2 regions of the Paraliobacillus sp. JSM ZJ581 genome follow, and region 2 is predicted to be linked to the other one. Evidence: riboswitches for the same ligand, from Rfam matches in the RefSeq annotation. Region 2 holds a riboswitch; the other holds the start of a gene.

Region 1 (3,426 bases), on a different contig from region 2:
TGCAATATTTACAATAGCGCTTTGAATATTTTTACTAGTCACAGTTGTTTCTTCTGAGATAGCAGTTAGTTCTTCCGCAGATGCACTAACATCCTGAATTGAATCTCCGACGGTTGTGATTAACGATTGTGTTTCATCAACCATTGTTCTAAAATCTTTAGAAAGTACTCCCAGTTCATCATTTGCTATCGATTGAATTTGTACCGTTAAGTCTCCTTGAGCTACTTGTTTCACACGGTCACGCAAATGATCAATTGGGTGCTTGATGGCACGAATAATAACCCATCCTAATATTGAACTAAGTAGTACACATAAAATAATAATACCTACTGTAGACCAAAGTAAAAATTGATAATCGGACGCTACTTCCTCTCTCATCCGTTCATTTTCTTCATTGTACAGTTCACCAATTACATCCAAGTTCTCTTCCATAACATTGAACTTATCATATCCTTCTCCATAAGAAAGAAGCATCCCCTGTTCACGAACAACAGGATCTGTAGAAGAGATATTTTCAAGAATACGATCTGATATAGCTTCATATTCAGCTTCCGCTTCTTTATACGCTTCTATAAATTCCAGTTCTTTCGGCAGATTCATATTTTGTGCTACATACTCATTAAATCTGGAATCTGCTTGTTCTTTTTGTTTTTCATAGTCTTCTAGATGACTTTTAAACTCATCCGTACCAGGTTCATACATATGTAGTGCTCTTTCAGCGGTTATTCTTTGAAAAAGATCCAGCCCTACCGCTCGTATTAGCTCGGTATTTTTTGCATGGTGATGTAAACTTATTTCCAACGAACGTTGAACTTTATGCAAATTGTATAAGCCTGTCCCTCCAATAAATAGGTTCGTTAAAATAGCAACTGCAATGGTAATTAATATTTTGGAGCGAATTGAAATTTTATTCAATGCTTTTCCCATGAGACCTAAACGCCTCTGTCCTTTCATCTTTCCTTCTCCTCCTCGAAAATAATTATGTAAATCTTGACAAGGAGTTCTCATTTTCAAAAAAAAAATTGAAGTAGAAAACACATGTATATTTTACCACAATAGGATAAGATTATCTAGTTCAAAAGAATGAGCAAACAGTTCTATCAGATAATCATTCTTGTTCTTATACTTGCAGTTGTGTTATACGAGATAACTGTTGCCATAACTTTCCGTTATTCTAATAGATTTAAAAAGATTAATCCAAGCATTGTAACAATTATTTCTTCTTCCTTTCTCTTGGCTATTAGTCTTCTATACTGATTAAATATCGGTATTGGTTAGGCTATATAGGCAGACGTTTGAGAGAAGAAACTATGGATTCGTAATATAGTCCAATTTAATCATTTTCCTTAAAGGTGCTTTTCGTCTGTCATTATATCTTTATAAATTAAAAAACAATTGTCTAGTATACGCCACCTTTCAAGGGGTTAAGCTACTAGTTCATTGTCAAACCACCATCTACTGTGAAATTCTGACCTGTAATACCGTTTGCATATTCCGAAGATAGATAGACGACCAGATTTGCCACATCTTGAGGTGTAGTTACCTTCTTTAATGGTGTTGATTGAGCAATCAAATCGAATACTTCTGGTGTTGTAACAGCACTAGCATTTGTTGTTTTTAATAATCCACCTGAAACAACATTTGCTTTTATACCATATCCCCCTAATTCAGAAGCAATATTACGAGTAAAGCCGATTAATCCAGCTTTTGCTGTTGTATATTCATGATAAGGTACAACAGGGTTTTGATATAAATTAGTACCTATACTAATAATACTTCCATTGTGTCGCTCAATAAATTGAGGTGCGACACTTTGAACTACATTAAATGCTGCTTTTAATGTCCCATCTATTTGTTTTTGGTAATCATCCCAAGTGAGTTCTGTAAAAGGTTTCTGTTTGTTTGGATCAAATTTAAAATTTACTAATGCATTGTTGACGACAACATCTATTTGACCAAAATAGTCGGTTGCCTTTTTTATCAATTCATCTACTTCTTTACGATTTGTCACATCAGCTCGAATTGCAATAGCATTCTCTTCACCAATCTCTGAAACGAGCTTCTCAGCAGCATCTTTACTTTTATAGTAATTGATAACCACTTGAAATCCTTGTTGTGCCAAAGTTTTTACAATAGTTGCCCCTAAACCTCTACTACTACCGGTTACTAATACTGTTCTAGTCATCATACCCACCTCTATATTTTTATTTTGATAAAACAAAAAAATACGCAACCTTTTCATAGGAAAATTGCGTAAAACAAATAACTACATGTATATATAGAGTTCGCTCTTTAAGTATGTAATTAGGTTCTACACTTTCCTACGCTAGTGTTAGCTAGTTCAGGTTCAAAGGGTTTGAGGTAATACTCATCTCAGTTAAATAACACCCCTAGTGCGTACTATTAAATTATATTACATGTTATCGTTTTTAGAAATTTAAGTCAACGAATTATGTTTTATTAGCATAATTCGTTGACTTAGTTAGTTTAAAATTAACATGCGTTTTAACATAATTTACTTATTGATCCTGCTCAAAATCACATGACAAATACTGCTTCTACTCTTACCCTTAGACCACTTTGGATCCCTAATGTCCTATTTTTTAGACAAAAGTGATATGCATGTCCAGACACATTTATTTTGTGATAAGTGATTTTATTTGTATTGTTTTTCCGGATTCTCTAACAAATATTTGAGCGATATGTTCGCCTTTTTTCAATTCATCTGTGATTAACAGGTGGATTGCTCCTTTTGGTAGATTATTCAAATCATATTGTTGCACATATTCGCCATCTAAATAAACCTCCATTACACCACCCGTATTATTTAGATGTAATGCTAGTAAATCACCAGTAAATTCATAGCGAATCGAATGATTTATTGTACTAGATGAGTAATAATCATCCACTAAAACAAATCCATCTGATTCCTTTGGTGTATTAATAGAACGAAAATCATCATGCTTGGTCAACTGATGTAATGGATCGATACGTGCATAAGTGATTGTTTTATTGTTGATAACATTTTCATTAATCGTGTTAAAAATCGATTCAGCATATAAATTATATCCTTCTTCGTTAGGGATTCCCTCTTCAGTTGTTATTTGCGCAATAGACTTCCCAGTAGTATCAAACACTTCCTCACCATCAATGGAAAAAACGCCATAATAATCAGATGTTTTTTCAATAGCATTTACATACTTCTCATTATTCTTTAAGCCATTTTCAATAAATGTAAAGACTTCTGCTCGAGGTTGATCAGCAATTACTCGATTAAGTAGGGTTTCATAATTTTTTTCGAATTGCTCTAGCGTTAAACGATCGATATCATGTTTGCCAAAAACGATCATTACTAAATCCTGTTCTATTTCTTTCTTTCCCTTCTCGTACATAAATAACCCATCGAACACATCTGCCCCTTGTTTC
Region 2 (3,426 bases):
CTCCAGCATTTCCGCGAATCATCGTTAGTTTTACTTCATTTAAAATTCGTGATGCTACTTGATTGCGATACGGTGTTGCACCTACACCAACTGGATCAAGAACAACTGGAATGCCTTTTTCATTGGCAGCTTTTCCAGCTTCGATCATCACATCAGCTTGGTCCCCCGTTAATGTGCCAATGTTTAATAACAAGGCATCCGCATTTTTTGCCATATCCGCAGCTTCTTCCATTGCGTTAGCCATCACAGGTGAAGCACCTATTGCATACAATCCATTCGCAGTAAAATTTACAACTACTTCGTTCGTAATATTATGAACCAACGGATTTTTCTGACGAACAGCATTAATCAGTGTTGTTAGACTCATTATTATTTCCCCCTTGATTTGGTAGTCCTTGTAATCGATAACCCCAGTGATTCGTTGGACCATTCCCTTTCCCGATGTTTAATGGATAACGAATCGCATCAGTAATAAATTGTTTGCCTAATTTTACTGCTTCCAATGTTGATTTCCCTTTTGCAAGTTCAGCTGTAATGACAGCTGAGAACGTACACCCTGTACCATGTGTATCTTTCGTCTCTATTCGATTGACCGCTAAAAAATGAAATTCCCTATCATAAAATACATCAACTGCTTTTCCATCTAAATGTCCACCTTTAACAACTGCAGATGTTGCACCTAAATCTTCCACAATGACTTTGGCTGCTTTTTTCATATCTTCTTCATTTTTAATGGTAAAACCTACTAAGATTTCAGCTTCTGGAATGTTTGGTGTGACAACCGTTGCTTTAGGTACTAATGTATCTCGAATCACCTTGCGCGAACTCTCTTCCATTAAAGCATCTCCACTAGTAGAAACCATTACTGGATCAATCACATACGGTATACTGTCTGGTGATACATATGTTGCAATAAGCTCCATCATTTCAACTGTAGAAAGCATGCCTGTTTTAATCGCATGAGGTTTGATATCTTGAAAAACAGCATCTAATTGTTTTTCAATAAAATCAATTGGCAGATGATGCACAGCTTGTACCCCTTGTGTGTTTTGTGCAACGGCAGATGTTAGTACACTCATCCCATACACTTCACGTTCTTGAAAAGTTTTTAAATCGGCTTGAATACCAGCACCACCTGTTGGATCCGTCCCCGCAATAGTTAGTGCATGAACAATATTGCTCATTTATTCTCCTCCTCTGCAATCGAATACATACCAAATAAGAAAAACCACTCCTAAGCAATGGAGTGGTTGAATGCATTTATCTATCTTGTTGCATCAATTCAATGAACCGACTCCACTTTCCTACGCTGGCATGACCCAGTTCAGGTTCAAAGGGACCAAAGAATACTCTTTATCTCAGCCGGTAGGCGCCCCTAGTGGTTTCTATTTATTCATAGTATAATCTAAATTAATCATTATTTCACTTATTTGTCAAATATGCGGCATAACTTTTAAATCACACATCATGATTTATACTTATATGAAAGAATTGATTTGTTAGTAATCTTTAGACACGAAGCCTCGCCAGTGGAAAGTGAAGTATCTAAAAATTACCGTAGCATTAACATTTACTATGAATAATCTAAGATCACGTAAAATATTCAACAAAAGCAGTTGGAAATAATTTTTTAATTGTTTCAATAAACACTTGTTTCATCTCTTCTTGCTCTTGATCCGTGTAGACATACTTCCATATCCCATATCTTCCCCATTTGGTTTTTCGCTTCGATTCATTTAATTCCAATTTTGTCATTGGATAATTTTTTTGAATCACTCGTTTTGCCGGTTTTGTAAAGCGATGTTGGATAAGCTCAAAGGTTAAATCTTTCTTTGCTTCAGGAGGAAGTGTTGCCTCTAATTTTTCTAACATAGAAATATAACCTTCTCTCCACCCATCATGTAAATATATAGGCGCAATAATAAAACCTAATGGATAACCTGCCTGTGCAACCTTAGCAGCGGCTTCCAATCGCTCATGTAATCTAGAAGTACCCGGTTCAAAAAACTTAATGACATAATCATCATTTATACTAAAACGAAAGCGTGTCTTTCCTTTATGATCAGCATCTAAAAGATGATCAACATGAGCAAATTTTGTTACAAATCGTAATCGACCATGATCGGACTGACCAAAATATTCAATTGCTCCTTTTAACGTATGTGTTAGATGATCAATCCCAACAATATCAGATGTACAAGAGGCTTCAAAGCGAGTTATCTCAGGTGACCTTTCCTTCATGTATGCTTCCGCAGCATCAAAAATTTCTTCGGTATTCACATACGTGCGAATATACGGCTTACTTCCCATCGTTGTTTGTAAGTAACAATAATGACAGTGCCCCATACATCCTGTCGCAAACGGTATTGCATATTCTGCAGAAGGCTTTGACGTATCAAATTTTAATGTTTTTCTGAGACCCACCACAAGTGTTGATTTAGCGTTACGATACTTTTGAAAATCATTATCTCCAGGTAAATTGCGAACTTGATTATGTGACGTCGTTTCTCTAATTTCTATATCCATATTAGAAAATTTTTCATACAATGACTTCCCTAATGGATAATCCATTGCTTTAGGTTCAAAATAAACTAATTGAGGGACAAATGGCTTAACCATCGTATCCCTCAACTTCCGTATTACCGAATGCTTGTTGGAAAGCTACCTCTGCCTCATGCTCTGTTTGATAAATAGCAACTTCCTCAGAAAGCGGGTAATATGTTTCATACATGAATAATGCTAACTCATTTGGACGATTAGGATGATTTACCACTGCAGCCTGCTGAACATTGGCAACACCTTGAACATGTGGATTTCTTATAATCACATAAGCAACGTCACCTGGATGAAAAGATTTGTTTTCTATTTCCATATCTTTCACCTAACTTTCTTTAAGTTAGGTGTAGTGTCTCCTGAATGAAAAAAAATATTATTTAGGTATACCAATGGCATTTAATGGCCAAATACGAAAGACAACATCACCGATAACCGAATCTTCTTCAATAAAGCCAAACCTACGACTATCTCTACTGACTGGACGATTATCACCTAAAACAAATAAGTATCCATCTGGCACCACCGTCTCTCCTGTTATTTGTTCCAGTGTGAAATTTTCCGTAAAAGAATTACCGAAAAAAGCTTGCTTCTCATCGGTTAAATATTCTTCTTGATACGCTGTTCCATTAATATATAGTACATCATCCTTCATTTCAATCGAGTCGCCTGGTAATCCGATTACTCGCTTCACATAATTTTCATCGGCATCTGGGGCTTGAAAAGCAATTTCATCAAATCGATCAATTGGAGTGACCTTGCTAATCATAATACGGTCTCCATCTTGAAATGTTGGAAACATGGACTCTCCTTTGACAATCGAAGGCGTTATTAAAAATTCTCGTACTACAAACACAATCACTAATGCAATAA

The links. A riboswitch is a leader RNA that binds a small molecule or an ion and turns the genes downstream of it on or off. The one in region 2 is predicted to bind thiamine pyrophosphate.
Region 1: another riboswitch for thiamine pyrophosphate. It lies ahead of ACH6CY_RS03590 (3-oxoacyl-ACP reductase); the one in region 2 lies ahead of thiD (bifunctional hydroxymethylpyrimidine kinase/phosphomethylpyrimidine kinase).

What each region holds. Positions count from the first base shown of each region.
Region 1 is NZ_JBISEP010000003.1:142,696-146,121, forward strand. Features, by position in the region: gene ACH6CY_RS03585 (methyl-accepting chemotaxis protein) at 1-954, opposite strand, end outside; gene ACH6CY_RS03590 (3-oxoacyl-ACP reductase) at 1,433-2,185, opposite strand; TPP riboswitch at 2,302-2,402, opposite strand; gene ACH6CY_RS03595 (SGNH/GDSL hydrolase family protein) at 2,637-3,426, opposite strand, start outside.
Region 2 is NZ_JBISEP010000005.1:92,365-95,790, reverse strand. Features, by position in the region: gene thiM (hydroxyethylthiazole kinase) at 1-367, opposite strand, end outside; gene thiD (bifunctional hydroxymethylpyrimidine kinase/phosphomethylpyrimidine kinase) at 345-1,184, opposite strand; TPP riboswitch at 1,285-1,387, opposite strand; gene splB (spore photoproduct lyase) at 1,591-2,619, opposite strand; gene ACH6CY_RS04945 (transcriptional regulator SplA domain-containing protein) at 2,612-2,872, opposite strand; gene lepB (signal peptidase I) at 2,930-3,426, opposite strand, start outside.